DNA from 2 places in the Delftia deserti genome. Region 1 is predicted to be linked to the other one. Evidence: predicted binding sites of a transcription regulator. Region 1 holds the regulator's gene; the other holds the start of a gene.

Region 1 (15,209 bases):
AAATGGCTAGAGGTTCAGCGCCGGGGTTTCAGCAGGGCGCTGGGCGGCATGTCATAGGCCTGCCTGAAGACACGGCTGAAGTGCGAGAAGCTGGTGAAGCCGCAGGCCAGCGCCACATCGGTCACGCGCCTCGCGTTGTCTGCTTGAAGCAGCAGATGGGCCTGGGCCAGTCGCTCGTTCCAGAGCCAACGGCTCGGGGTCAGTCCTTCAGTGGCAAACAGTCGCGCTAGGCTGCGCAGCGACATGTCCAGACCCTGAGCTGCCTGCGAGGGCTTGAGCTCAGGATCATCGAGTCGGGCTCGCATGTATTGCTTGGCCTGGGCAAGCCGGTTGCGGGTTCTGAACTCAGCAGGGCTGGACGAGGTCAGCAGCGTGTTCAGCAGCACGGGCCTGAGGTCCTGCTCCTCGGCATCCTGCTGAAGGCTTGCCGATGGAAAGGGTAATTTGTTCCCAGAATCCTTGCGGTCCTGGCTTTGGGTCGAGTCGGAAGAGGCCTGCATTTCACGAACCTCCCGCAATTTGCGGCTGGTGCCTGTGTGATGATCCGCAGGCGGTTGGAAAAAGGGTGATTTGCAATTTTAACTATGAATACATGCAATCCGATAGCCATATTGCGTCTCGCTGGGCGATGGCTGCCTGCGCAATGCACCGCCGCAGCGGGGGCGGCGTTTGCGGGCTGCCCGGGCATAATCGTTGGCCTATGAGCGGCAACACCTTCGGCACCCTATTCACTGTCACCAACTTCGGCGAATCGCATGGCCCGGCCATAGGCTGCGTCATCGATGGCTGTCCGCCCGGCATGGCGCTGAGCGAAGCGGACATCCAGCAAGACCTGGATCGCCGCCGCCCCGGCACCAGCAAGTTCGTGACGCAGCGCAACGAGCCCGATGCGGTGGAAATCCTCTCGGGCGTCTACGAAGGCCGCACCACGGGCACGCCGATCGCGCTGCTGATCCGCAATACCGACCAGCGCAGCAAGGACTACTCCAACATTGCGCAGAGCTTTCGTCCCGGCCATGCCGACTACGCCTACTTCCAGAAATACGGCATCCGTGATCCGCGCGGCGGCGGCCGTTCCTCGGCACGGCTGACGGCCCCCACGGTGGCCGCCGGTGCCGTGGCCAGGAAGTGGCTCAAGGAAAAGTTCGGCACCGAGTTCCGCGCCTGCATGACCCAGGTGGGCGAGTTGTCCCTGCCCTTCGAGGGCTGGGAGCATGTCCCCAACAACCCGTTCTTCGCGCCGGTGGCCGATGTGACCCGCTACGAGGAGTACATGGACGCGCTGCGCAAGTCGGGCGACTCCTGCGGCGCCGCGCTGCGCGTGCAGGCCACCGGCATGCCGGTGGGCCTGGGTCAGCCGCTGTATGACCGCCTGGATGCCGACATTGCCTACGCCATGATGGGCCTGAACGCGGTCAAGGCCGTGGAGATCGGTGCCGGTTTCGACAGCGTGGTCCAGCGCGGTACCACGCACGGCGACTCTCTGAGCCCCGAAGGCTTTCGCAGCAACAACGCCGGTGGCATCGTCGGCGGCATCAGCACGGGCCAGGACCTGGAAGTGCGCATAGGCATCAAGCCCACCAGTTCCATCATCACGCCGCGCGAATCCATCGACGTGCAGGGCCAGAGCACCGAGGTCATCACCAAGGGTCGCCACGACCCCTGCGTCGGCATCCGCGCAGCGCCCATCGCCGAGGCGCTGCTGGCCCTGGTGGTGATGGAGCATGCGCTGCGCCACCGCGCACAGTGCGGTGACGTGGATTCGGGCCTGGCTCCCATCCCTGCCGCCGCACCCTGAAAGCACTGCCAGGCCACCAAAGAAAAAGCCGCCCAAGGGCGGCTTTCTTGCGTCCTGCCGGCCTGATCAGCCGGGATTGCGCACCTCATCCATGACGTTCTTGAAATCGTCCACATCCTCGAAGCTGCGGTAGACGCTGGCGTAGCGGATGTAGCCGACCTTGTCGAGCAGCTTGAGCTCGCGCATCACCATCTCGCCCAGGCGGCTGGAGAGCACTTCGCGCTCGCCCAGGTTGCGCAGCCGCTCCTCGATGCGCTCGATCGCGGCATCGATCTGCTCAGTGCTCACGGGGCGCTTGCGCAGCGCGATCTTGAACGAGCCCAGCAGCTTGGCGCGCTCGTACTCGATGCGCCGCCCGTCCTTCTTGACGATTGCGGGAAAGCTGACCTCGGGCCGCTCGTAGGTGGTGAAGCGCTTGTCGCAGCCGCCGCACTGGCGGCGGCGGCGGATGAAGCCCCCATCCTCGGCCTCACGGGTCTCCACGACCTGGGTGTCCGGATGGCTGCAGAACGGGCACTTCATGGCAGGCCTCTATGCGTGCAACTCAGGCGCCGTAGACCGGGAAGCGGGCCGTCAGCTCGGCCACCTGGGCGCGCACGCGGGCCAAGTTGGCCTCGTCGGCGGGGTTCTCCAGCACGTCGGCCAGCAGGTTGGCTGTCAGGCGGGCTTCCTCTTCCTTGAAGCCGCGCGTGGTCATGGCGGGCGTGCCCACGCGGATGCCGCTGGTCACCATCGGCTTTTCGGGATCGTTGGGGATGGAGTTCTTGTTGATCGTCATGTGGGCGGCACCCAGCGCGGCTTCGGCCGCCTTGCCGGTGATGCCCTTGGCGCGCAGGTCCACCAGCATGACGTGGCTTTCCGTGCGGCCGGAGACGATGCGCAGACCGCGTGCCGTCAGCGTTTCCGCGACAACCTTGGCGTTCTTCACGACCTGTTCCTGGTAGGTCTTGAACTCGGGCGACAGCGCTTCCTTGAAGGCCACGGCCTTGCCGGCGATGACATGCATCAGCGGGCCGCCTTGCAGGCCGGGGAAGATGGCGCTGTTGATGGCCTTCTCATGCTCGGCCTTCATCAGGATCACGCCGCCGCGCGGGCCGCGCAGGCTCTTGTGCGTGGTGGTGGTGACCACGTCGGCGTGGGGCACGGGGTTGGGGTACACGCCTGCGGCGATCAGGCCGGCATAGTGGGCCATGTCCACCCAGAAGATGGCGCCGACTTCCCGGGCGATCTTGGCGAAGCGCTCGAAGTCGATGGCCAGGGCGTAGGCCGATGCGCCGGCCACGATGATGCGGGGCTTGTGCTCGCGCGCCAGCGCTTCCATCTTGTCGTAGTCGATGGCTTCTTCGGCATTCAGGCCGTAGGAGACCACGTTGAACCACTTGCCCGACATGTTCAGCGGCATGCCGTGCGTCAGGTGACCGCCTTCGGCCAGGCTCATGCCCATGATGGTGTCGCCGGGCTTGGCAAAGGCCATCAGCACGGCCTGGTTGGCCTGCGAGCCGGAGTTGGGCTGCACGTTGGCGGCCTCGGCGCCGAACAGCTTCTTGACGCGGTCGATGGCGAGCTGCTCGACCACATCGACGTTCTCGCAGCCGCCGTAGTAGCGCTTGCCCGGATAGCCTTCGGCGTACTTGTTAGTGAGCTGGGAGCCCTGGGCTTCCATGACGGCAGGCGAGCAATAGTTCTCGCTGGCGATCAGCTCGATATGTTCTTGTTGACGCAGGTTCTCGGCCTGGATGGCGGCAAAGACTTCGGCGTCGACCTTCTCGACGGTATTGGTGCGTTGAAACATGGCAGTCCTGTGAACTTGAAATTCCCTTGAGGCCAAGGGCTGCCCAGGCGAACGGCGGAACACTCCAGATCCCGCGTGCGCATGGAGGCTGGGCGGTACGCTCCCCGGTGGTTCACAGAAGGTGGTCCTTCTCGGGCCTTCTGCTGGTTTCCACGTCAGCGGCAGCGGTGCGTGAAGCGGCTGCGCCTATCGCCAGTTGCGTACCCCGATAGTGTAGCTGAGCCGGTGGCGCCGAAGACCTGGCAGGGCGTTGCAGAAGGCGTTTGCGTGGGCCACCTGCAGTTGGATCGGGCATGAAAAAAGCTGGCCTCGGCCAGCTGTGCACTCACTATGCCGGGAAGTCAGGCTACAGCGCCGGCTCCTGGGACTGAAGGGCCACCTGCTCGGAGCGGGCAGAGGTGTTGCTCGAGCTGACCGGCACGGCTGCAGGCGCAGCCGATGCTGCCGGGCCCGAGGCCTCGGCCACGGGGGTGGCCGGCTTGGTGGAGGCGATCTGTACGGCCTGCCGGGGCTGATCGACCTTGGCGGTCATCAAAGGCACGGCACGCAGGCCGGCGGCCATGCGCAGGCGCTGGTGCTCGGCCAGCACCTTGGCAGCGTAGCCACCATCGGTGGGCAGGTTGGCCGCGCCCACGTAGTAGCGCAGGCCTCCTTCGATGGAGCCGGCGCGCTCGATGCATTCCTTGAGCACGCGCACGCCCACGCGCAGATTGCTGACCGGGTCGAAGGCAGCGTTCTGGCCACCGAAGTTCTCATACTTGTCGGTATGCACCGTGGTCATCACCTGCATCAGGCCCTGCGCGCCGACAGCGCTTTGCGCAAACGGATTGAAGCTGGACTCGATGGCCATGATGGCCAGGATCAGCGTCGGGTCCAGGCGGTTGACCTTGCCCAGGTCATAGGCCTCGCTGACCAGTGCCGCGATCGGCTCGGGCGCCACGCGGTACTTCTTGCTGAGCCAGAAGGCCACGGCTGCCTGCTCCTTGGGCAGGTTCTTGGGGTTGGTCGCCGTCGCCCGATCGCTGGCAGCGAGTTCGACGGGAACACCCAGCTCGGCCATCTGGCGAGCGGTCAGCCAGGAGCGCAGCTGGCTCTCTCCGGCGTCGCGCAGGTCAGGACGGGCGAACAGGGTGATGGCCATGAAGGCCACAGCAAGGCCCAGCAGGGCGAAGCTGTTGTGGATGATGGCAAGAAAACCGTTGGCCACATCGATGGCGAACGTTCGCGCGGCGGCGAAAAATTTTCCTGACGCTGGCATAGCTTTTTCCTTTCTAGGGGCACCAACCCGAAACGGCCTTCGCCGAAGCGAAGGCCGGTGAGGCTGACACCCTGGATTGGGTGCTGCGGATCCGGGAGGCTGGCGCTTGGTGCACCATTGCGTTGTAGGCCTGCGGGATCTGCTCAGTCGTGAGGCAGCAGAAACAAAAAACGCTCTATTCGAGCGCTGGCGGATTCTAGGAGTTCACCAAATACACGGTCAACACTATGAAATCAACTTTTTAGATCAATGAATAATAACAAACCATGGATGCAAACACAGTTTTGAGGTCTTGAAGAGCGGGTGGCGTGCTACCGATGTACGCCGCTTCCGCCGTTTTCAGAGTGCGTCATGAAATTGCAATGAAATGCAAAAGCACTGGCAGGCCGACCCTGCGTCCTTCTATATTGGAGGCGACTGCTCCTGCAGTCGTCTCGCCAAGGTGGAAGACAGGTAAAAGTGGTGTTCGATAGTGCGGACACCGTGGTTCAAGTCTTCCTCCGCGGCCTTCCTGGAAGCAATCTCTTGCTTCCAAGCAGCAAGGACCATCCTCTCCTTGACTGCGGAAAACGGTCGGGACTTGTGCCCGCCGTAAAGCCCGGAAGCCGGTTCACGGCTTCCGGGCTTTGTCGTTAAAGGATGGCCGCAACGTCAAGAAATGTGCCGTGGTGCGGACCCAGCCGTTGCTGCCGCCCCAATTTCTGGTGCAATGCAGCCGTTGCCCTGTCCTGTGTCCCTGGATGGGGCTGTACTAGTTACCAGAGCCCCATGCAATCTCTCTTCAAGCACCGCTGGCTGCGCAGGCTGGCCATCGCCCTTGTGGCCTTCCTTTTGCTGTGGCTGCTGCTGTGGGCGCTGGTGCCCGTTGTGGCCAGGAGTCAACTGGAAAAGCAGGCATCGGCCAAACTGGGCCGTCAGGTCCGTGTGGGTGCAGTGGAGTTCCGGCCCTGGTCGCTGGAGCTTACCCTGCGCGACCTGAGCATTGCCAGACGCCAGGCGGAAGGCACGGCGCCGGAGTCCGTGCCGTCTTCATCTTCTTCCCCCCAGCTTCAGATCGACCGCATCTATGTCAATGCCAGTATCCAGTCGCTGTTTCGGCTGGCGCCGGTGCTGGATGCCATCGAGGTCGATGCGCCGGTGCTGCGCCTGACCCAGCAGAGCCTGGGGCATTTCGATGTGGACGATGTGCTGGCCAGGCTGGCCGAACCCGGCGACACGCCGCCCTCCAGGCCCGTGGGCTTTGCGCTGTACAACATTGCGCTGCGCGACGGCCGCGTGGAGTTGCAGGACGAGGTCCAGCAGCGCCAGCACATGCTCGAGCAGTTGCAGCTGCGCCTGCCCTTCATCAGCAACCTGGAGTCCAAGCGCGAGATCAAGGTGCTCCCGCACCTGTCCTTTGCGCTCAACGGCAGCCGGTTTGAATCCAGCGCCCAGAGCACGCCCTTCACCGAGCAGCGCCAGACCGCTGTCGATCTGAGCTGGCAGGGCGTGGACCTGACGCCCTATCTGGGCTATATACCCGCCACTGCACCGGTCAAGCCGCGCTCCGGCGTGCTGGATACCAACCTGCATATCTCCTTTGAGCAGGCCGAGCAGGCCGTGGTCCGCATCACCGGGGAGGTCAGCCTGTCCGGCGCCGAGCTGCATGACCGTGACGGCGCCCCCCTGCTGCGCTTCGAGCGCCTGGCCGCCGTGCTCAAGAACGTGCAGCCGCTGCAATCGGTTGCGGAGCTGGAGTCCGTGCAGTGGAGCGCCCCCGAGATTTTTGCGGCCCGCGATGCGCAAGGCCGCATCAATTGGATGGCGATGGGGGGGGCTTCCTCCCCGGATGCCAGGCCGGCAGCGGAAAAGCCTGCCTCCGACGCCCCCCAGCCATGGAAGGTCAGCCTGGACAAGCTGTCCGTTGCCGATGCCACGGTGCACTGGCGCGATGCTGCTCCCGACGCTGGAAAGTCCGGCGCTGCGCTGCAGGCCCGCGAGCTGTCGTTGCAGGTGCGCGATATCCGCTGGCCCCTGGAGCAACCGCTGCAGCTTGCTGCCAGCATGCAGCTGCAGCTGCAGCCGGAGTCGGCGGGGGAGGGGGCGAAACCTGCCGAGTTGCAGCTGAGCGGCGCCTTGACCGACAAGCAGGGCCAACTGGCCTTCTCCGCGCGGCAATTGCCGCTGCAACTGGCGGCACCGTACCTGTCTGCCCATCTCAAACCCGAGCTGACGGGTCTGTTGAGCGCCGACGCCGGCCTGGGCTGGAACGGTGCTGCCATGGTGGTTCAGGTGGCCGGGCTGGGCGTGGAGCAGTTGAGCCTCAAGGACAAGGCCGCGCCCGTCGATATCGCGCACCTGCAGCTGGAGCAGGTGCAGGTCAATCTGGCCAGCCAGCAGGTCTCCGTGGGCCGCCTGGCATTGCAAAAGCCGCAGCTGGCCGTGTTGCGCGATGCCCAGGGCCGGTGGATGTACGAGCAATGGCTGCCGCCCGCCTCCTCGGCGTCCGCATCGCAGGACGCCGGCAAGGACAAGTCCCGGCCCTGGGGCCTGAAGCTGCAGGCGCTGGAGGTCGATGGCGGCGCCATTGCGCTGCGTGACGAAGCGCCCGTGCGCAACGCGGATTCCGCGCGCACCGTGTCGCTGGACCTGGGTTCGCTGCGCCTTCGCATGGGCGCCATCGAGCCGCTGGCCGCCAAATCCGCGCCCACGCCGCTGGAGCTGTCCGCCCAGGTCGGCTCGGGCCGGCGTGTCCAGGCGGGCTCGCTGAGCCTGCGCGGGGACCTGGGGCTGGCGCCGCTGTCGCTTCAGGGCAAGTTGCAGGCGCGCAGCCTGCCGCTGCATGCGCTGGAGCCCTACTTTGCCGACATGCTCAATGTGGAGTTGGTGCGTGCCGACGGCAATTTCCTCGGACAACTGCGCTTTGTCAGCCAACCGGCCGGTCCCGAGCTGGCGGTGCAGGGGGATGTCGAGCTCGTGGACCTGCGCATGCGCTCCGCGCTGGCCTCTCCCGTGCAAGCGGCGGGCGAGGCCGCAGCGCAGGGCGCGCCACGCACGGCGGCAGGCGCCGTGGCTGCCGTGCTCAGCGAATCCACGGCCGACCGGGCCAAGGCCCAGTCGGCTGCCTTGGGACTCGGCCTGCGCGATGAACTGGTGGCCTGGAAGACGCTGGCCGTGCGCGGGCTGGATCTGCAGATGCAGCCTGCCCAGCCGCTGCGCCTGAGCGTGCGCGAGACGGCGCTCAGCGACTTCTTTGCGCGCGTCATCGTGCAGCGCAACGGGCGCATCAACCTGCAGGACATCGTCAAATCGGCGAAGTCCCAGCAGTCCCTGGAGCAAAACGCCACGCCGGCCGCGGATGGCACGACGGCTTCCGCCGAACCGGCGCCGCCGCAGGCTGCCTCAGGGCCTGCGCCCGTCATCAAGATCGGGCCGATTGTGCTGACGGGCGGCAGGGTCCAGTTCTCCGACTACTTCATCCAGCCCAACTACTCGGCCGACCTCAGCGAGCTGGCGGGCCGCCTGAGCGCCTTCTCGTCCGAGCAGCCTGGCAGCCAGCAGGCGCCGCAACTGGCGGATGTGGAACTGCGCGGCCGCGCCCAGGGCACGGCTTCGCTGGAGATCACCGGCCAGGTCAATCCGCTGGCCAAGCCGCTGGCCCTGGACATACGTGCCCAGATGCGCGACCTGGAACTGCCCCCTCTGTCGCCGTACTCCATCAAGTACGCGGGCCACGGGATCGAGCGCGGCAAGCTCAGCATGGACGTCAACTACAAGATCGAGCCCGATGGCCAGCTCACGGCGCGCAACAAGCTGGTGCTGCATCAACTCACGTTCGGTGAAGCCGTCGAAGGCGCGCCCGCCTCGCTGCCCGTGCGTCTGGCTGTGGCGCTGTTGGCTGACCGCAACGGAGTCATCGACCTGGACCTGCCGGTCAGCGGCTCGCTCAACGACCCGCAATTCAGGCTGGCGCCGGTCATCTTCAAGATTATTGGCAACCTGATCATGAAGGCCATCACCTCGCCGTTCTCGCTGCTGTCGGGCGCTTTTGGCGGCAGCAGCGAATCGGGCGTGGTGGCCTTTGCGCCGGGGCGTGCCCAGATCGACGGCAAGGCCCGCGAAAGCCTGGACAAGGTGGTCGCCTCCCTCAAGGATCGCCCGGCCCTCAAGCTCACCGTGATCGGCGAGGCGCGCGAGGCGCAGGACAAAGAGGCCTGGAAGCAGGCGGAGCTCGATCGCCTGCTGCTCGCCCAGAAACGCCGCCAGGTGCTGCGCGACGGCAAGTCGGCAGAGTCCGTGACCGAATTGCCTGCCTCCGAAGTACCGGCCTTGACGAAGGCGCTTTACAGTCGGGCCGACTTTGCCAAGCCGCGCAATGTCATCGGCATGGCCAAGGACCTGCCCACCGACCAGATGCGCAGCCTGCTGCTGGAGCAGATTACCGTGCCCGACGATGCCATGCGCGAGCTGGCGCTGGCCCGCGCCGTGGTCGTGCGCGACTACCTTGCCCAGCAGCAGTTGCCGCTTGAACGCCTGTTTCTGGGGGCTCCAAAACTGGACTCCGACGACCAGCAATGGAGTCCGCGCGCCCAACTCAGCCTGTCTACGCAGTAGCCCGGTTTTGGCTCCGCTTCAAATAACGGCGAGAATATGGTTTTCCCGGTCCGGCTAGCATGCCCGCATGCGGCCTGGCCGGCCGCGTCTGGCGGCCCGCGGCAGCCAGACATTCAACGATTGATTCATGTCTTCTCTTTCCCCCCGCAGCACCATGTCCGATGCACCTGAAGTGAGCCCTGCTTCTGCCAAGAATCCCGAACAACACCCCTTGGATGTGCTCACGGGCGGTGCCTTCTCCGCCGAAACCTCGGGTGATCGCGCCGCGCGCATCCGCGACTGGCTGGCAACCCAGCCTTCGGTCGAGCAATTGCAGGACGTCCTCAAGGAACTGAGCGCGCGCGACAAGGGTGCGGCCCGTGCCGTGCGTGAGCGCCTGGACGAAATCCGCCGCACCAAGGACCAGGAAAAGATCGCAGTGGAGTGGGCTGAAAAGGCCCAGGCGCTGCTGGTCGCATCGCCCTTCAATGCCGCCGACGCCATCGCCTGGCAGCGCGACGCCGCCAAGGCGGGCGCCCCGCTGTCGCGTGAACCTCTGTCGCAGCACAAGGCTCAGCTGGCCGAGCGTGTCAAGGCCATCGAGGAGCTGCAGCACCGCGTGCAGGTCCAGCGCGAAGTGGCCGTTTTGCTGGCCCAGCGCATCGAGGTCCTGTCCACCAAGCCCTGGCGCGATGCCCAGGCTGTGCTCGACAACCTGCGCGCCGACGTGGCCCGTTGGCAGGAGCAGGCCGGCGAACTGACTGGCGATGACAACTGGGCCAGCGTGGACGGACGTTTCCCGCCCCAGCTGGAAGCCGCCAGCGCACAGCTGATCCTGGTCTGGGATGCCTTCCAGTCGGCACTGGCGCTGACCGAAGCTGCCGCCGCCGATGAAGCCGCTCCGCTGCCCACCGTGCCCGTGTGGGCCGATGAGCTGCGCGTGGCGCGTGGCCTGCCTCCCGAGGCGGCGGCCGCCGAGCCGTCCAAGCCCGCTCCCGCTGCCCGCAGCGCAGCGCAGCCCAAGGCGAAGACATCGCCTGAGCAAGTGGCTGCCGCCAGCAGCGCACTGACCCAGGCGCTGGAGCAGCTCCAGGCCGAGACGGCTGCCGGCGAAAGCAAGGCGGGTTCCGCCGCCGTGCAGGCCGTGCGCGCCGCCATCAAGGCCCATGGCCGACTGGTGGACGATGCACTGGTCACCAAGGTGCATGAGGCCCTTCTGGCGGCTGGCGAGTCCGAGGGCTGGCCGCGCCAGAACGCCGACAAGCTGCGCGAGGAACTGGTTGCCAAGGCGGAAGCCCTGCTGAACCGCCCTGAAGGCCAGGCGCTGGGTGGCCGCAAGATCCAGGAATCGCTGCGCAGCCTGCGCGAGCAATGGAAGCTGGCCGACCAGGGCAGCGCAGCCAACCACGCACTGTGGAAGAAGTTTGACGAAGCCTGCAACACGGCCCACAAGGTGGTCGAGTCCTGGCACGACAAGCTGCGCACCGAAACCACCCAGTCCAAGGCACAGCGCCTGGCGCTGATCGAAGAGATCAAGGCCTGGGCAGTGCAGCAGTCCGCCAGCGAAGATCTCAAGGGCGCGGCGCGCGCACTGCGCCAGTTCGCTGAACGTTGGCGTGAAAGCGGCCATATCGGCGAGAAGCTGTTTGCCGAACTGCAACCCCAGTTCAAGCAGGCCATGGCCCTGGCCGAGGCTCCGTTGCATGCCGCGCAAAAGGCCAGCCTGCAGCGTCGCCATGCCATGATCGACGAAGCCACGGCGCTGGGCGCTGCGCCCAACCTGCGCATCGACGCCGTCAAGGCCCTGCAGCAGCGCTGGCAGGCCGAGGCGCAGGCCGTGCCGCTGGACCGCAAGCACGAGCAAAAGCTCTGGGATGCCTTCCGCAAGCCACTGGACGAAGCCTTCAACCGCAAGGGCAGCGAGCGTGGTCCCCGCGCCGCGGCCGTGGCGCTCAGCGACCATGATCGCCGCGTGCTGGAAGCGTCGCAGGCCGTGGAAGCTGCCAACACCTCGGGTGATGTGCAGCAAATCCGCGCTGCGGTGGAGGCTCTGGAGCAAGCGCTGCGTGGCCGTGCCGATGCTTCCGTGAATGCGGCCCAGCCAGCACAGGAGCCTGCCGCTGCTGCAGCTAGTTCGGAAGAATCCGAAGCCAAGCCGGTGCCGGTGCGCCCCGTGGTTGCCGTGCGCGGCGACGATCGTCCTGGCATGAAGAAGGAAGAGGGCGGTGCACGCGCTGCCCGTCCTGGCGATCGCCGCGATGGTGGCCGTGGTCGAGACGGCCGGGATGGTCGTGACAGCCGTGACAGTGGCCGCTTCAGCCGCGAGCCGCGCGAAGAGCGCGGACCGCGCCTGGCGGACCCCGCCTTCCGTGCCCAGCGTGAAGCCATGGAGCATGCCCAGGATGCCCTGCGCAAGCTCGCGGCCCAGGCCCATGGTGAAGCACTGACCCAGTTGATGGCGGCGTGGGAGTCGCGTGACGCTGCCCAGATGCCGGCTGCCCAGCAGCTTGGCGGCCGTGTGTCTGCACAAGTGCGCAGTGCCTGGTCGCAGGCCCTCGGCCAGGCACCCAAGGGAGACGCGGGCGAAGCCCTGCTGCGCCTTGAAATGGCCGCCGATGTGCCCACGCCCGCGGAACATCTGAGCGCCCGCCGTGCCCTGCAGCTGCAGCTGCTGACGCGCCGCAACGATCCTGCTCCGCAGGAAACCTGGGGCAACGATGCCGCCCGCGTGCTGGCATCGCCGCGCGATGACGCCAGCGCGCGCCGCCTGCAGAACGTGCTCAAGCAACTGCTGCGCAAGTGATGCACGGGAGGTGATCCTCTCATCCAGGAAGGGAGCCGCTGGCTCCCTTTTTTGCGCCATGGATGTGACCTTCTGGGGTCGATGCGTCTGCAGCGCCCAAGAAAAAAGGCCGTTGCATGTGCAACGGCCTTTTCATGTTTGGTGCCCAGGAGAGGACTCGAACCTCCACGGAGTTACCCGCTAGTACCTGAAACTAGTGCGTCTACCAATTCCGCCACCTGGGCATTTCAGAGTGAGCAAATTATATAGCGCGAAATCTCCGTCTGAAGCCGATTTCCCAAGTTTTTGAGAAATTTCTGCGGGATGGGGCGGGGCTTGCGACGGTGCCGGCGAGGCAAAGAAAAAGGCCGCTGCGTGTGCAACGGCCTTTTCGTGTTTGGTGCCCAGGAGAGGACTCGAACCTCCACGGAGTTACCCGCTAGTACCTGAAACTAGTGCGTCTACCAATTCCGCCACCTGGGCATTTCAGAGTGAGCAAATTATATAGCGTGAAAGCGATGTGCCGGGCAGGTTTGCGAAGATTTTCCTGAAATTTTCTTGGCGGCATGCCGTCGCCAGCATCTTGCAGCGATCGGAAAAGAAAAAGGCCGTTGCATGTGCAACGGCCTTTTCATGTTTGGTGCCCAGGAGAGGACTCGAACCTCCACGGAGTTACCCGCTAGTACCTGAAACTAGTGCGTCTACCAATTCCGCCACCTGGGCTTGCTGAAGCTGAAATTCTACTGCATTTTTTGCAGAAGCATCCCGATCTTCGATTTTTTCTTGAGACTGTCATCTGCCAAGTCATGAAGCCAGGGAACTGCCTTCTGCTGAAGATAGTTCCTTAGTTCACCACAACCTCTGCAGGTTGTCGTTAAACTTGGTGCCCAGGAGAGGACTCGAACCTCCACGGAGTTACCCGCTAGTACCTGAAACTAGTGCGTCTACCAATTCCGCCACCTGGGCATCTCAGGAAAGATTTAGATTGTATACCAAGAAAATGAACCCTCACGCCAAAAGCGCCGACGCGAACGACGAAATCGAGGGTAGTGTGCAGGGGCACCGCGACGGACATGGCTTCGTCATCCGCGATGACGGCGAAGGCGACATCTTCCTTCCCCCCAATGAAATGCGTGCCGTGTTGCACAAGGACCGCGTGAAGGTCCGCATCGTGCGCCAGGACCGCCGCGGCAGGCCCGAAGGCCGTGTGGTCGAGATCATCGAACGCCCTGCGCACAACATCATTGGTCGCTTTTTGCAGGAAAGCGGCGTGTGGCTGGTGGCGCCCGAAGACAAGCGCTACGGCCAGGACATCCTGATCCCCGCCAATGCCACGGGCTCGGCCAAGATCGGCCAGGTGGTCGTGGTGGAGCTGACCGAGGCGCCCGCGCTGTTCGGCCAGCCCGTGGGACGCATCATCGAAGTGCTCGGTGAAGTCGATGATCCCGGTATGGAGATCGAGATCGCGGTGCGCAAGTACGGCGTCCCGCATGTGTTTTCCGATGCCTGCCTGGCGCAGGCCAAGGCGCTGCCGGACAGGGTGCGACCTGCCGACTGCAAGAAACGCATCGATCTGACCGATGTGCCCCTGGTGACCATCGATGGCGAGGATGCGCGCGATTTCGATGATGCCGTCTATTGCGAGCCCGCCAAGGTCGGGCGCAGCAAGGGCTGGCGCCTGCTGGTGGCGATTGCCGATGTGAGCCACTACGTGACCACGGGCAGCGCCATCGACATCGATGCCTATGACCGCGCCACCAGCGTCTATTTCCCGCGCCGCGTGATCCCCATGCTGCCCGAGAAGCTGAGCAATGGCCTGTGCTCGCTCAACCCTGATGTGGACCGCCTGTGCATGGTCTGCGACATGCTGATCACCGCCAAGGGCGAGATCCATGCCTATCAGTTCTATCCGGCGGTGATGCACAGCCATGCGCGCTTCACCTACACCGAGGTGGCGGCCATCCTCGCCAATACGCGCGGCCCGGAGGCTGCCCGGCGCTCGGAGCGCGTGGGTGACCTGCTGAATCTCCACGGCGTCTACCAGGCGCTGCTCAAGTCGCGCGAGGCGCGCGGCGCCGTGGACTTCGAGACCACGGAGACGCAGATCGTCTGTGACGAGAACGGCCGCATCGAGAAGATCGTGCCGCGCACGCGCAACGAGGCGCACAAGCTGATCGAGGAGGCCATGCTGGCCGCCAATGTCTGCAGTGCGGATTTCATCGAGCAAAGCGGTCGCGTCGGCCTGTTCCGCGTGCACGACAAGCCCTCGCTGGAAAAGCAGGACATTCTGCGCAACTATCTCAAGGCCATGGGGGTCGGTGTGGCGCTGAGCGAGAACCCGGCCACGTCCGAGTTCCAGGCCATTGCCAACGCCACCAAGGATCGTCCCGACGCCCAGCAGATCCACACCATGCTGCTGCGCTCGATGATGCAGGCCTTCTACACGCCCGAGAATTCGGGCCACTTCGGCCTGGCCTTCGAGGCCTATACGCACTTCACCAGTCCGATCCGCCGCTATCCCGACCTGCTGGTGCACCGCGTGATCAAGGCCGAGCTCGAAGGCACGCACTATCGCCTGCCCGAGCTGCCCACGCCCGGAGAGGCCGAGGCCAAGCTGGCCAAGCGTCTGGCTTCACGCGTCAGCCCGCCCGGCCAGAAGCCGCGCAAGCGCGCGCCCGCTGCCGAGGTCCAGGCCTGGGAAGCCGCTGGCCTGCACTGCAGCGCCAATGAGCGCCGGGCCGACGAGGCCAGCCGCGATGTCGAAGCCTGGCTCAAGTGCAAGTACATGCGTGAGCATCTGGGCGAGGAGTTCGGCGGCATGGTCTCCGCGGTGACCACCTTCGGCATCTTCGTCACGCTCGACGCCATGTATGTGGAGGGGCTGGTCCACATCACCGAGCTGGGCGGCGACTATTTCCGCTTTGACGAGGCGCGTCAGGAGCTGCGCGGCGAGCGCTCGGGCATTCGCTATGGCATCGGCACGCGGCTGCGCGTGCAGGTCAGCCGT
Region 2 (15,209 bases), 3.2 Mb from region 1:
ATCTGCAGTCCATCGGCCAGGAAGGCATGACGGGCCTGCACCTGCGCACCTGGCTGACCGAGGTCGCCACCCAGTCCGAGGCCGCCCACGCGGCCGAGCCCGCGCTGCTGCAGCAGCTGTGCGTGGTCTTTCTGCATGATCTGCGCGAGATGGAGGCGCGGCTGCGCACGGAAAAGCTGGCCTCCATGGGTCGCATGTCGGCCGCCGTGGCGCACGAAATCCGCAATCCGCTGGCCGCCATCACCCAGGCCAATGCCCTGCTGGCCGAGGATCTGGCGCAGGACCCGGCCCAGCAGCAGCTGTGCCGCATCGTGGGCCAGAATGCCGAGCGCCTGGCACGCATCGTCGAGGACGTGCTCAACATCGCCCGGGCCCAGCAGCACATTGGCGAGGCGCATGCCGGTCTGCTGGCCCTGGACCAGCATGTGGCCCAGGTTTGCCAGGAATGGCAGGCCCAGGGTCAGCCCGTGCGCAGCATCCAGCTCCTGCTGGACGCCAGGGAGAAGACCGTGGTGTTCGATGGCGAGCATCTGCGCCGCATCCTGGTGAACCTGCTGGACAACGCCCGGCGCTACCGCAGCAACGCCCACGAACCACACACGCTGCAAGTGCTGACCGGCGCGCCGGCAGGCGGCCAGATCTGGCTACAGGTCTGGAGCGACGGCGCCGCGCTGGAGCCCACGGTGCAACGCCATCTGTTCGAGCCCTTCTTCTCTTCGGAAAGCCGCTCCAGCGGCCTGGGCCTGTATATCTGCCGCGAGCTGTGCCAGCGCTACGATGCCAGCATCAGCTACCAGCGGCTGTCGCGGCCCACGCCGCACGGCCCTGTCGAGGGCAATGCCTTCAGCATCGTGTTCCGTGCCGGCCCGGCCTCGGCCCTGCCGGCCTCCCTGTTTGACCAGATTGTGGTGTGATGCCTTTGAACTCCCTGCCCGCTGCCGCATCGATCCTTGTCGTGGACGACGAGCCGGATCTGCGCACCCTCTATGAACTGACCCTTCTGCGCGAAGGCTACCGCGTGGAAACCGCCGCCAGCGTGGGCGAGGCGCGCGAGCAGTTGCAGACCCAGCGCTTCGACGTGGTCATCACCGACATGCGCCTGCCCGACGGCATGGGCATGGAACTGCTGCAGGACCTGCGCAGCCAGCAGCGGCGCGAGCGCTGCGTGGTCATGACGGCCTACGGCTCCGCCGAGAATGCCGTCGAGGCCCTGCGCTCAGGCGCCTTCGATTACCTGACCAAGCCCGTGGACCTCAAGCAATTCCGTCTGGTCGTGGCCTCGGCCGCCCAGGGCGTGGGCGGTGTGCCGGCACCGGGCGTGATGCCGGCGCGCAGCCCCTCGGCGACGCCGGCTGCAGGCCCCGTGCTCAGCGGCGGCGGGGCGCTGGATGCCATGGTTGGAGAGTCGCCCGCCATGCAGGCCGTCAAGCAGCGCATTGCCAAGGTGGCGCGCGGCATGGCACCGGTGCTGGTGCATGGCGAGTCGGGCACGGGCAAGGAACTGGTGGCCCGCGCCCTGCACGCCTGCAGCCAGCGCGCCCACGGCCCCATGGTGGCCGTGAACTGCGGCGCCATACCCGAAAACCTGCTGGAGGCCGAATTCTTCGGCGCGCGCAAGGGCTCCTATACAGGAGCCACCCAGGACCGCGACGGCTACTTCCAGGCTGCGCGCGGCGGCACCTTGTTTCTGGACGAGATCGGCGACCTGCCCCTGGCCATGCAGGCCAAGCTGCTGCGCGCCATACAGGAGCGACGCGTGCGCCCACTGGGCTGCGCACAGGAGGAAGCGGCCGACGTGCGCATCGTCAGCGCCACCCACCGCGACCTGGCCGCCGATGTCCAGCAGGGGCGCTTCCGCCAGGACCTGTACTACCGCCTCAATGTCATCGAGGTGCTGCTGCCCCCGCTGCGCGAGCGGCGCGAAGACCTGCCCGCCCTGTGCCGCGCCCTGCTGGCACGGCTGTCGCAGGAATCCGGCCTGCCCATGCCCGAGATCGACGAGCGCTCAGTGGAGCAGATCGCCCGCCTGCCCCTGCCCGGCAATGTGCGTGAACTGGAGAACCTGCTGCACCGCGCCATCACGCTGGGCGAGGACGGACCGCTGCGCATAGATCCCGAGATGCAGCTGCCCTGCGGCACGCCGCCAGCCCCGCCTGCATCCGCCTCGCCCTCTCCCTCACCTTCGCGCCCCCTGCCGCAAGGCAGCCCGCCATCGCCAGAGCCATCCGATGCCGACCTGCCTCGCGACCTGCAGGCCTGGCTGGACGAGCGCGAGCGCGGCATCCTGGTGCAGGCGCTGCAGGAAAACGGCTTCAACCGCACGGCCACGGCCGCGCGGCTGGGCCTGAGCCTGCGCCAGATCCGTTACCGCATCGACCGGCTGAACATCGCCCTGCCCGGCGATGCCAGCGCCGAGGCGGACGGAGGCAGCCATGGAGAGTCCTGATCCGCAGGCACAAGCCACCCAGGCCCCGGCCTGGACCTGGCAAGGCGGCTGGCTGCAGCAGGCCCGCCACCTGCCCTCGCCCAACTTTGGCGAGCGCCCGGCCCAGGCGCTGGTCGATCTGGTCGTCGTGCACTCCATCAGCCTGCCACCCGGCGAGTACGGCACGGGCGCGGTCCAGCAACTGTTCACCAACCAGCTCGACTGGGACGCCCATCCTTATTACCAGGGCATACGCGGCCTGGAGGTGTCGGCGCATTTCTTCATCACGCGCCATGGCGAGGTCTGGCAGTTTGTGGACTGCGATGCGCGCGCCTGGCATGCCGGCGCTTCCCGCTGGCGGGGCCGCGACCGCTGCAACGACGACTCCATCGGCATAGAACTGGAAGGCCTGGAGGGCCTGCGGTTCGAGGCGGCCCAGTACGCGGCGCTCGATGCCCTGTGCAACGCCATCGCGGCGCGCTACCCCGTGGCCCATCTCGCAGGCCATGAGCACATCGCGCCGGGCCGCAAATGCGATCCGGGCCCCGGCTTCGACTGGCAGCGGTTGCGCAGGCTGCTGGCCCATCACCATGCCACGGCGAACTGGCAATTGCCGCCAGGCGCGGGCCAGCCCGACACGTAAGCACACACCCTCATCGCAGGCACCGCCAGGTCTTGCAGCCAATGCCGCTTGTCCACAGGCAGAGGACAAACGGTCTGTCAATCCAGAAAGCAACCGATGTGGCGCGCCAGGCGCACGCAGCGGGTGGCTGATCATTTTTTACAAATTCACGCATATGGCGCAGCCCCACTGTCCATGGGGCTTTCAGCGGTCCGACCGGCGCCGGGTCAAGGCTGCTGCGGCTCGCGACGGGCCATCGCCCGCAAGCCACCGCGCAGCGGGCATCTGCTGCTATTGGCTTGTATGTCGCGCACCCGTTTGGCGCAGCGCAAACAGCGGTTTTCCGGCTGTGAGTACCCCGTGTACATGAGACGGCGATACACTACAGGTAGTGCTCCAAAGCACGCTGGACACCATATCTAGTGTTCACAAGCTGTGAACACCCTGTGAAAACGGTGTGCACATCCGACCCCGATTCCATCTCCCAGCAAGCCTGCCCCAAGTGCAGGCCCGCGTCTGTTCTATCCACAAACACCCGTTGAGGAAACTCATGCAAGAAGCACTGAATTCTTTGGCTCCCGCTGCGCACGGTGATGCTGCCAATCCTTCCTCCGCCCATCACCTGTCCGTGCAGGACGGCTACCAGATCATCCGCCGCAGCGGCGATGTGGTGCCCTTCACGCCACAAAAGATCGCCGTCGCGCTGACCAAGGCCTTCCTGGCCGTGCGCGGCGCCCAGGGTGCGGCCTCCGCCAGCGTGCGCGAGACCGTGGACGAGCTGACCCAGGCCGTGGTTCGCGCACTGCTGCGCTCGCGTCCGGGCGGCGGCACCTTCCATATTGAAGACGTGCAGGACCAGGTCGAGCTGGGCCTGATGCGCGGCGGCCATCACGACGTGGCGCGCGCCTACGTGCTGTACCGCGACCGCCGCAACCAGGAACGTGCCGAGCAAAAGAAGGCCGCCGAGGCCGCAGCGGCTGCCGCCGCCGCACCGGCGCCCGTGCTGCATGTGACCGACAACGGCCAGCGCGTGCCGCTGGACCAGGCCCGCCTGCTGGCGCTGATCGAGGCGTCCTGCCGCAACCTCAACGCCGATATCCAGGCCGCCCCCATCGTCGCCGAGACGCTGCGCAACCTGTACGACGGCGTGCCGATCGAAGAAGTCTTCAAGGCCTCCATCCTGGCCGCTCGCACGCTGATCGAGAAGGACCCCGACTACACCTACGTCACCGCCCGCCTGCTGCTGCACACGATCGTGCGCGAGGTCATGGGCCGTGACGTGCAGCCGGCCGATATCCAGGCCGCCTACGCCGAGTATTTCCCCGGCTTCATCCAGAAGGGCGTGGACAACGAGCTGCTCAACCCCGAGCTGCTGAACTACGACCTGCCCCGCCTGGCTGCCGCCATCAAGGCCGAGCGCGACGAGCAGTTCGACTACCTGGGCCTGCAGACCCTGTACGACCGCTACTTCCTGCACGTGCGCAAGACGCGCATCGAGCTGCCCCAGTCCTTCTTCATGCGCGTGGCCATGGGCCTGGCGCTGCAGGAAGAGGACCGCAACGCGCGCGCCATCAAGTTCTACGAGCTGCTGTCGTCCTTCGACTTCATGAGCAGCACGCCCACGCTGTTCAACAGCGGCACGCTGCGCTCGCAGCTGTCTTCCTGCTACCTGACCACGGTGCCCGACGATCTGGACGGCATCTACGAGTCCATCAAGGAAAACGCCCTGCTGTCCAAGTTCGCCGGCGGCCTGGGCAACGACTGGACGCGCGTGCGCGCCCTGGGTTCGCGCATCAAGGGCACGAACGGCGAGTCGCAGGGCGTGGTGCCCTTCCTCAAGGTGGTCAACGACACGGCCGTGGCCGTGAACCAGGGCGGCAAGCGCAAGGGCGCCGTCTGCACCTACCTGGAGACCTGGCACCTGGACATCGAGGAATTCCTCGAACTGCGCAAGAACACCGGCGACGACCGCCGCCGCACGCACGACATGAACACGGCGAACTGGATTCCCGACCTGTTCATGAAGCGCGTCATGGAAAAGGGCCACTGGACCCTGTTCTCGCCCTCCGATGTCGGCGACCTGCACGACCTCTTCGGCGCCGCCTTCGAGCACGCCTACAAGGCCTACGAAACCAAGGCCGACAACGGCGAACTCAAGCTGTTCAAGCGCATCCCGGCCATGGACCTGTGGCGCAAGATGCTGTCCATGCTGTTCGAGACCGGCCACCCCTGGGTCACCTTCAAGGACCCCTGCAACGTGCGCTCGCCCCAGCAGCACGCCGGCGTGGTGCACTCGTCCAACCTGTGCACCGAGATCACGCTGAACACCAGCGACACCGAGACCGCCGTCTGCAACCTGGGCTCGGTCAACCTGGCGCGCCACATCGTCGATGGCGCCATCGACCACGGCAAGCTGCGAAAGACCATCACCACGGCCATGCGCATGCTGGACAACGTGATCGACATCAACTACTACGCCGTGCAGAAGGCCAAGGACTCCAACCTGCGCCACCGCCCCGTGGGCCTGGGCCTGATGGGCTTCCAGGATGCGCTCTATGAAATGCGCATCGCCTACGCCAGCGACGCGGCCGTGGAGTTCGCCGACCAGTCGATGGAAGCCATCTGCTACTACGCCTACTGGGCCTCCACCGAGCTGGCCAAGGAACGCGGCCAGTACTCCAGCTACAAGGGCTCGCTGTGGGACCAGGGCATCCTGCCGCTGGACACGCTGAACCTGCTGGAGAAGGCACGCGGCGGCTATGTGGAAGTGGACCGCTCCTCGCGCCTGGACTGGGATGCGCTGCGCGCCAAGATCGGCCAGCACGGCATGCGCAACTCCAACTGCGTGGCCATCGCGCCCACGGCCACCATCTCCAACATCGTCGGCGTCGATGCCTCCATCGAGCCCTCGTTCGGCAACCTGTCGGTCAAGTCCAACCTGTCCGGCGAGTTCACCGTCATCAACCAGTACCTGGTGCGTGACCTGAAGCGCCTGGGCCTGTGGGACGACGTGATGGTCATGGACCTCAAGCACTTCGACGGCTCGCTGCGCCCCATCGACCGCGTGCCCCAGGACGTCAAGAGCCTGTACGCCACCGCCTTCGAGGTCGAGCCCACCTGGCTGGTCGAGGCCGCCGCGCGCCGCCAGAAGTGGATCGACCAGGCCCAGAGCCTGAACATCTACATGGCCGGTGCATCGGGCAAGAAGCTGGACGACACCTACAAGCTGGCCTGGCTGCGCGGTCTGAAGACCACCTACTACCTGCGCACCACCAGCGCCACCAACATCGAGAAGTCCACGGTGCAAAGCCGCGTGCTCAACGCCGTGCCCTCGGCCGCCGCCGCACAGCCTGCCGCCGTGAACACCTCCAGCGCCCTGGAAGCCGCGGCAGCCGCCGCACGCGCCCAGGCACCGGCGACGGACATCAAGTTCTGCGCCATCGACGATCCCGGCTGCGAAGCCTGCCAGTAAGCCGCGCAGCGCGGGGCCTCGCCACGGCGCAGGCCCCGCGCCCTGCCCGCCAGCCAGCGCCATGCGCAGGATCTTCGCCATGGACCTTGGGCCTGCTCAACACGCCAGGCCACCCATGGTCCTACATTGACCGGAGCAGAAAGAGAGGACTCTTTCGCACCGAATGAACTGAACATATGCCCCAGGGCATGCCGGAGAAAATTGCAATGCTGACCTTTGACGACGACGCCACCCTCTCGAACACGCCCAGCGGCGCGGAGGCTGCGCCCAGCACCACACACAAGCGCGTGAATGCCGCCGACAAGCGCATCATCAACGCCAAGACCGACGTCAATCAGCTGGTGCCGTTCAAGTACAAGTGGGCCTGGGAAAAGTACCTGGCCACCTGCGCCAACCACTGGATGCCGCAGGAAGTGAACATGAACCGCGACATCGCCCTGTGGAAGGACCCCAACGGCCTGACCGAGGACGAGCGCCGCATCATCAAGCGCAACCTGGGCTTCTTCGTGACGGCCGATTCGCTGGCCGCCAACAACATCGTGCTGGGCACCTACCGCCACATCACGGCGCCCGAGTGCCGCCAGTTCCTGCTGCGCCAGGCCTTCGAGGAAGCCATCCACACCCACGCCTACCAGTACATCGTGGAGTCGCTGGGCCTGGATGAGGGCGAGATCTTCAACGCCTATCTCGAAGTCCCCTCCATCCGCGACAAGGACGAATTCCTGATCCCCTTCATCGAAGCGATCATGGATCCCGCCTTCAAGACCGGCACCTTCGAGACCGACCAGACCCTGCTCAAGTCGCTGATCGTTTTCGCCTGCCTGATGGAGGGCCTGTTCTTCTACGTGGGCTTCACGCAGATCCTTGCGCTGGGTCGCCAAAACAAGATGACCGGCGCCGCCGAGCAGTACCAGTACATCCTGCGCGACGAGTCCATGCACTGCAACTTCGGCATCGACCTGATCAACCAGCTCAAGCTCGAAAATCCACAGCTGTGGACACCCGAATTCAAGGAAGAAATCACGGCGCTTTTCGTCAAGGCCGTCGAGCTGGAATACCGCTACGCAGAGGACACCATGCCGCGCGGCGTGCTCGGAATGAACGCATCGATGTTCAAGGGCTACCTGCGCTACATCGCCAACCGCCGCGCCACGCAGATCGGCCTTGAGGCCCTGTTCCCCAACGAGGAAAACCCGTTCCCCTGGATGAGCGAGATGATCGATTTGAAGAAGGAACGTAACTTCTTTGAGACACGCGTCATCGAGTATCAAACCGGAGGCGCACTTTCCTGGGATTAATCGCTTCTCTGCAGGCACAATGCGAACCATGACGCGCTTCACGCTTTTGCAATACCGATGGTGTTGCGGCGTGGGGCGTCTCCGTGTTCATTGCGATGCGTCACTCCACATCGCTTTGGATCGCTTCGGAGCCCCGTACCCCGAAGTGTTTTGTGCAAATCAACGAAGGAGAAGATGATGGCAACTGCGAAGAAGACGGCCTCCACCAAGGCCCCCACCGACAAGAAGACCACTGCCAAAAAGGCGGCTGCTCCCAAGGCTGAAACCGTGAAGAAAACCACGGCCACTGCCAAGGCAGCACCCGTCAAGAAGGCTGCTGCACCTGCTGTGAAGAAGGCTGCAGCTCCTGCTGCCAAGAAGGCCGCTGCACCTGCTGCAAAGAAGGCTGCCGCTCCTGCCAAGAAGGCTGCTGCTCCTGCTGCGAAGAAGGCTGCTGCTCCCGCCAAGAAGGCTGCTGCTCCTGCTGCAAAGAAGGCTGCCGCTCCTGCCAAGAAGGCTGCTGCTCCTGCTGCGAAGAAGGCTGCCGCTCCCGCCAAGAAGGCTGCTGCTCCTGCTGCGAAGAAGGCTGCCGCTCCCGCCAAGAAGGCTGCTGCTCCTGCCGCAAAGAAGGCCGCTGCTCCCGCCAAGAAGGCTGCTGCACCTGCCGCAAAGAAGGCTGCCGCTCCTGCCAAGAAGGCTGCTGCACCTGCCGCAAAGAAGGCCGCTGCTCCTGCCAAGAAGGCTGCTGCTCCTGCTGCCAAGAAGGCTGCCGCTCCCGCCAAGAAGGCTGCTGCACCTGCTGCGAAGAAGGCTGCCGCTCCCGCCAAGAAGGCTGCTGCTCCTGCTGCAAAGAAGGCCGCCGCTCCTGCTGCCACAAAGGCTGCTGCACCTGCTGCACCTGCCGCGAAGAAGGCCGCAGCTCCCGCCAAGAAGGCTGCCGCTCCTGCTGCTGCCAAGAAGCCCGCTGCAGCTGCCAAGCCTGCCGCAGCGCCCGCCAAGGCCGCAGCAGCTCCTGCCGCTCCCGCCAAGAAGGCTGCAGCCCCGAAGAAGGCCGCTGCCCCCAAGAAGGCCGCAGCAGCTCCCGCCGCTGCCGCGCCTGCAGTTCCCGCTGCCGCACCCGCGCCCATCGCGCAAACCCGCCTGGCTCCCCAAGCCGCATGGCCCTTCCCCACAGGCAACAAGCCCTGAGACTTTTCCGGTCTCAAAGCAAAAAGCCCGGCTCTTTGGAGTCGGGCTTTTTTCATTGTGAAGACGGCGGCTGCGCCGCCGCCTGGCGATCCCGGCTTCAGGGCTGGGCGAAGTCCAGCACGTAGTTCTGCGGGCCACGGCTGGCAATCTTGAGCGCGCCCAGGCGGTTGCCCAGTTCGGCGCAACGCACCAGGTCCCAGCCACGCTCCAGGCCGAACAGCATGGCGCCACGCCATGCGTCGCCACATCCCGTGGGATCGACCACGGCGGCGGGCTGCACCGGCGCCACCAGGGTCTTGGCGCCTTGCACCCAGACCTCGCAGCCCTCTGCCCCCAGCGTCACCACCAGGCCTTGCACCTGTCCGGAAATCTGCTCCAGGCTCCAGCCCGTGCGCTCGCTGAGCATGCGGGCCTCGTAGTCGTTCACGGCCACCCAGTCAGCCTGCTCGATGAAGCTGCGCAGCTCCTGTCCATCGAACATGGGCAGGCCCTGGCCTGGATCGAACACAAAGGGAATGCCGGCCGCCTTGAACTGCTGGGCATGCTCGAGCATGGCCTGGCGGCCATCGGGTGCAATGATGCCCACGCGCACCTGCTCCTTGAGCTCTGGCGTGATGCGGTTGCCGTGGGCCTGCATCATGGCGCCCGGGTGGAAGGCCGTGATCTGGTTGTTGTCACGGTCCGTCATGATCATGCACTGGGCCGTGTGCGTGTCCTGCAGCTGGCCGATGTGCGCGGTCTGCACGCCCAGTTCGTCGAGGCGCTGCACATAGTCGGCGCCGTCGCTGCCCACCATGGCCATGGGCCAGGCATCGCCGCCCAGCAAGCGCAGGGCGTAGGCGATGTTGCCCGCGCAGCCGCCGAAATCGCGGCGCAGCGTGGGCACCAGGAAGGACACATTGAGGATGTGCAACTGGTCAGGCAGGATCTGGTCTGCAAACCTTCCCTCGAAGGTCATGATGTTGTCGAACGCAAGCGATCCGCAGATGAGAGCGGCCATGGTGTGTCTCGGCTTTCTTGAAAAGTCAGGGGGATTCAGGGATAAAAAACCAGGGCGCGATAGCCGGCAACGGCCGCCTCCAGGCCTTGCACTTCGACCGGGGCCGTCACGCTCCACTCGCCATGGCCCTCGATCTGCGCGGGCGCGCCGAACTGGTCAAGCCGGATCACGCGCCGCAGCAGCAGCTTGTCCTGGGCATCGGTGAGCGTGAGTTCGACAGCGGGCATGGCCACGGGGAAGTCGGAACGGTTCTCCAGGCTCAGGCTCCACTGGTACTGGCCGCTGCGCGGCAGCTGCCGAAAGCCCGAACTGCCGATCACCACGTCGCCGATCTGGCGGCGCGGCTGCAGCTCGCAGCCCGCCATGGCGCACAGGGCCTGCAGCGTGGGCGCCAGCGAAGGATGCTGCACGGCCAGCGCATCACGCTGGCCCCACATCACCTGGCCGGCCAATGCGCCCGCGCCCAGCAGGCTGCCCAGCACCAGGGCCACGCGCACGGCAGGCCGGCGCCAGAAGGCCTTGCGGCGCGCCTGGCGCACAAAGCCGGGCTCGGCCTCGGGCAGCGCGGCCGCAGCCTCACCGCTGCCCTCGCCATCGCTGTCGGGCCAGCGGGAGAACTCCGGCGAAGGCACGGAGGCCTGCGCCTGCAACTCCGATTCCGATTCCCGCAGCAGGCCGGTCGGCACGGACGGCGCAGGCGCATCGGACGACTTGTCGGATGGCTTATCAGATGGCTTATGGGGCCGTGTGAACGGCGCGCCTTCCTCATCCTTTGCCGGTGCGGGCACAGGAGCCGCAGTGCCAGGCTCGGGTCCGAGCAGGCCGTCAACGGCCTGCTCGGCCTGGGCGGCGGGCGGGGACTTCGGCGCTGCCCGGGACGCAGCCAGGATCTCGTCCACCAGCGACGCTCCAGGCAGCGCGCTGCCCGACTCTTCGGCGGCGCTGGCGGAGGGGTCCTTCGCGGTCACAGGGGACGGAGGCGGAGCCTCAGGAGCCGGCACCTCGGCCGGCGGCATGGACGGCGAAGGCTCGGCCCTGGCAGCCGCAGCCGTCGTTGCGGTGGATACCGCAGGTGCCGCAGGTGCGGCAGGTACAGAGGGCGCAACAGGTGCAGCAGTACCCGATGCAACCCGCCCCGGCAATCCGCTCGGCGCCGTCGGCAGCCACATGGATTCCCTGAATTCGCGGATGTCATCGTCCTCGAATTCGGCCGGGTTGTGCGATGCCCCGCCGGCCACCGGAGTGCCGGCCACCGAGGTGCCGGCCGCGTTCACAGGTGCCGTGGGCAGGGGCTGCAGGTCCTCGGAGGCATCGAACACTTCATGGCAGACGCCGCAGCGCACCCACCCCTGCGAAATTCGCAGCTGGTCGGCCACCACTTTGAAGCGGGTTCCACAGGCAGGACAGCGGGTGACTTGGCTCATCAGCGATCGATTGTAGGCAGCTGCTCGCGGCCCGCGCCACGAAGGCGGCGGCCGCGCGGGGACTAGGGCCGGAAATCAGGCCGCGCGGCGCGCGGTCATCAGGATCCAGCCATCTTCGCTGTCGGCCACTTCCAGCGCCAGGTACGGCGCATAGGCCTCCTTGAGTTCGTCGGCCTGGCGCTCCAGGATACCGGCCAGCACCAGGCTTCCACCCGCTGCCACGCGGCCGCACAGCAGCGGCGCCAGCACCTTCAGCGGCGTGGCCAGGATGTTGGCCAGCACGGTGCGGTATTCGCCGTTGCCGGCATCGGGCAGGCCCGCCTTCAGTTGCACGGCGTTGGCATCGGCGTTGTAGCGCGTGGACTCCACGGCCGCCGGGTCGATGTCCACCGCGTCGATGTCGGTGGCACCGAACTTGGCAGCGCCAATGGCCAGGATGCCCGAGCCGCAGCCGTAGTCCAGCGTGCGGCCAAGACTGCCTTGCGGCTGGCGGGCGATCCAGCGCAGGCACATGCGCGTGGTCGGGTGCGTGCCCGTGCCAAAGGCCAGGCCCGGGTCCAGGCGGATGCTCACGCGCGCCTCGGGCGGCAGCTCGTGCCAGGTGGGAACAATCCAGAATTCGGGCGTGATGTCCACCGGGGCGAACTGCGACTGCGTCAGGCGCACCCAGTCCTGCTCCGGCACCTGCTTGACGGCGATGATGCTGCAGCCCTCGAAGAAGTCCTGGGGCAGCAGCAGATCACGCGCCTCTTCGGCCGCTTGCTGCGAGGGGAACAGCGCCACCAGGCGGCTGCGCTGCCAGCCGTCCTTGGGCGGCGGCATGCCGGGCTCGCCGAACAGGGCTTGCTCGGCCTCGGTCTGCGCGTCGGCATCCTCCACCGATACGCTCAGGGCGTCCAGCGCATCCAGCGCATCGCTGATGGTCTCAACCCGGTCTTCCGGGCACAGCAGGCTCAACTCGAACATGGGCCCATCCTTTTCTATGCAATAAATGAAAATGCTGGCCGCCGTCGCCGGGGGCCAGCATGCAGGGTCAATCGGGCGACCTGCTCAACGCTTGTTGGCGTTGCGGTGCGCCAGCCACTCTTCCAGGTAATGGATGTTGGTGCCGCCTTCCATGAACTTGGCGTCCACCATCAGATCCTGATGCAGCGGGATATTGGTCTTGATGCCTTCGACCACGGTCTCCAGCAGCGCCGTGCGCATGCGCGCCAGCGCCTGCTCGCGCGTGTCGCCATGGACGATGATCTTGCCGATCATGGAGTCGTAGTTCGGCGGCACGAAGTAGTTGTTGTAGACGTGCGAGTCCACGCGCACGCCGGGGCCACCGGGGGCATGCCACATTGTGATGCGGCCCGGCGACGGCATGAAGTTGTAGGGATCCTCGGCATTCACGCGGCACTCGATCGCATGGCCCTTGAGCTGGGCATTGATCTGGCGCTGGGTGAAGGGCAGCTTCTCGCCTGCGGCCACCATGATCTGGGTGCGCACGATGTCCACGCCCGTGATCAGTTCGGTCACCGGATGCTCCACCTGCACGCGGGTGTTCATCTCGATGAAGTAGAACTCACCGTTTTCAAAGAGGAACTCGAAGGTGCCGGCGCCACGGTAGCCCAGCTTCTTGCAGGCAGCGGCGCAGCGCTCGCCGATCTTCTCAACCAGGCGGCGCGGAATGCCAGGAGCCGGTGCTTCCTCGATGACCTTCTGGTGGCGGCGCTGCATGGAGCAGTCGCGCTCGCCCAGGTAGACCGCGTTGCGGTGGTTGTCGGCCAGGATCTGGATTTCCACATGGCGCGGGTTCTGCAGGAACTTTTCCATGTAGACGGCAGGATTGCCGAAGGCCGCACCGGCCTCGGCCTTGGTCATCTGCACGGCATTGATCAGCGCCGCCTCGGTATGCACCACGCGCATGCCACGGCCACCGCCGCCGCCTGCGGCCTTGATGATCACCGGATAGCCCACGGCCTTGGCGATGCGGCGGATCTGCACGGGATCGTCAGGCAGCTCGCCATCCGAGCCGGGCACGCAGGGCACGCCCGCCTTGATCATGGCCTGCTTGGCCGAGACCTTGTCACCCATGGTTCGGATGTTCTCGGGCGTAGGGCCGATGAAGGTGAAGCCGCTCTTTTCCACGCGCTCGGCAAAGTCGGCGTTCTCGCTGAGAAAGCCGTAGCCGGGGTGGATGGCCTCGGCATCGGTCACCTCGGCGGCCGAGATGATGGCCGGCATGTTGAGGTAGCTCAGCGGCGAAGGCGCGGGGCCGATGCACACGGCCTCGTCGGCCAGCTTGACGTACTTTGCGTCACGGTCGGCCTCGGAATACACCATCACCGCCTTGATGCCCAGTTCACGGCAGGCGCGCTGGATGCGCAGGGCAATCTCGCCCCGGTTGGCAACCAAAATTTTCTTAAACATGAAGGTCCTCGCGACTTGGTGCCTGCGCCGGTACGCAGGCCGAAGCCGTCAGTTGAGCCAATTGCTCTGTCGCGCCGCAGCATGCGTTCGCGCCAGGGCGTCGTGCCGCTTGCGGCATCGCTCGCCTGCAGGTTACTCGATCACGAACAGGGGCTGGCCGTACTCTACCGCCTGGCCGTTTTCGCCCAGGATGCGCGTGATGGTGCCGCTCTTGTCGGCTTCGATCTCGTTGAGAATCTTCATCGCCTCGATGATGCAGATGGTCTCGCCTTCCTTGACCTGGTTGCCCACTTCCACGAAGGGCTTGCCGCCAGGGCTGGAGGCGCGGTAGAAGGTGCCGACCATGGGCGACTTCACCACGTGGCCGGAGACGGCTGCCTCGGCAGGTGCCGCCACGGGCGCTGCGGCGGCAGCGGCGACCGGTGCCGCCATCGGTGCGGCCATGGGAGCCTGCATGGGCGCTGCCACATAGTGCTGCACCACGGCGCCTTCGCTCTTGACGATCCGGACCTTGCCCTCTGCTTCGGTGATCTCCAGTTCCGACACGTTCGATTCGGACACCAGATCAATGAGGGTCTTGAGTTTTCGCAAATCCATGGGAGCTCCAGCGGCTAACAACTAAATAGGGCGCGAATTTACTCCAATTTCGCCCTTCTGCGTGCTTTGAGGCATATTTTTCATCAACGTCGCCATGGAATTCAGGGCATTTCCTGAGCTTTCACAGCTTCGACGATGCGAAAAATCAGCCTTTTGCGCTCCAGGAAGCCAGATCTTCGATAGTAAGCTCACCTATTTTACGTTGCTGCACCATGCCATCTTCGCCGAGCAGCACGGTGAAGGGCAGTCCGCCCTGCAGATTGCCCAGCGAGCGGGTCAGGCCCAGGCCGCCTTCCACCGCCAGCGCCACAGGGAAACGCAGGGGTGTGCGACCCAGGAAGCGCTGCACGGCCTCCGGCTTGTCCACGGCCAGGCCAATGACCTGAATACCATGCTGGTCTTGGCGCGCCGAGAAGGCATCGAGCATGGGCAGCTCGCGCACACAGGGCGGGCACCAGGTGGCCCAGAAATTGACCAGCACCGGCTTGCCGCGCCAGCGCGACAGAGTCATGGCCGAGCCATCGGGTGTGATGAAGCGCTGTTGCCACAACTGCTCTTCGGCACTGGCATCCATGGCGTGCGGCTGAAAACGCCACCACGCAAACCCTGCCCCACCCAGGCCTGCGGCGGCGGCAACGCCGCCCATCAGCCAACGGCGGCGGGAAGATGTGTTTTGCCCTGCATCCACTGAATCAGCCACGGTCGGCCTCCTCTTCATCCTGATCCAACAGCCTGCGCAGCGCATCGGCGCTGCCGCGCGGGCTGCGCCCCTGGCCGTCGGGCTTGAGT

The links. The regulator NrdR, encoded in region 1, represses ribonucleotide reductase genes. The targets are predictions, from matches to a motif close to CACNANATNTNGTG.
Region 2: the regulator NrdR is predicted to act here: its motif matches at 3,459-3,472, upstream of ACFPFG_RS13430 (ribonucleoside-diphosphate reductase subunit alpha).

Annotation. Positions count from the first base shown of each region.
Region 1 is NZ_JBHSIH010000001.1:5,896,447-5,911,655, forward strand. It holds gene ACFPFG_RS27905 (helix-turn-helix domain-containing protein) at 15-500, opposite strand; gene aroC (chorismate synthase) at 701-1,798, shown strand; gene nrdR (transcriptional regulator NrdR) at 1,865-2,320, opposite strand; gene glyA (serine hydroxymethyltransferase) at 2,343-3,590, opposite strand; ZMP/ZTP riboswitch at 3,625-3,800, opposite strand; gene ACFPFG_RS27925 (lytic transglycosylase domain-containing protein) at 3,937-4,848, opposite strand; gene ACFPFG_RS27930 (DUF748 domain-containing protein) at 5,617-9,441, shown strand; gene ACFPFG_RS27935 (DUF349 domain-containing protein) at 9,596-12,223, shown strand; tRNA gene ACFPFG_RS27940 (tRNA-Leu) at 12,363-12,447, opposite strand; tRNA gene ACFPFG_RS27945 (tRNA-Leu) at 12,601-12,685, opposite strand; tRNA gene ACFPFG_RS27950 (tRNA-Leu) at 12,841-12,925, opposite strand; tRNA gene ACFPFG_RS27955 (tRNA-Leu) at 13,084-13,168, opposite strand; gene rnr (ribonuclease R) at 13,203-15,209, shown strand, end outside.
Region 2 is NZ_JBHSIH010000001.1:2,732,862-2,748,070, forward strand. It holds gene ACFPFG_RS13415 (sensor histidine kinase) at 1-914, shown strand, start outside; gene ACFPFG_RS13420 (sigma-54-dependent transcriptional regulator) at 914-2,446, shown strand; gene ampD (1,6-anhydro-N-acetylmuramyl-L-alanine amidase AmpD) at 2,433-3,068, shown strand; gene ACFPFG_RS13430 (ribonucleoside-diphosphate reductase subunit alpha) at 3,598-6,519, shown strand; gene ACFPFG_RS13435 (ribonucleotide-diphosphate reductase subunit beta) at 6,726-7,817, shown strand; gene ACFPFG_RS13440 (hypothetical protein) at 7,992-8,984, shown strand; gene ACFPFG_RS13445 (carbohydrate kinase family protein) at 9,082-9,984, opposite strand; gene ACFPFG_RS13450 (zinc-ribbon and DUF3426 domain-containing protein) at 10,020-11,408, opposite strand; gene prmA (50S ribosomal protein L11 methyltransferase) at 11,484-12,374, opposite strand; gene accC (acetyl-CoA carboxylase biotin carboxylase subunit) at 12,459-13,823, opposite strand; gene accB (acetyl-CoA carboxylase biotin carboxyl carrier protein) at 13,956-14,420, opposite strand; gene ACFPFG_RS13470 (TlpA family protein disulfide reductase) at 14,566-15,066, opposite strand; gene ACFPFG_RS13475 (hypothetical protein) at 15,113-15,209, opposite strand, start outside.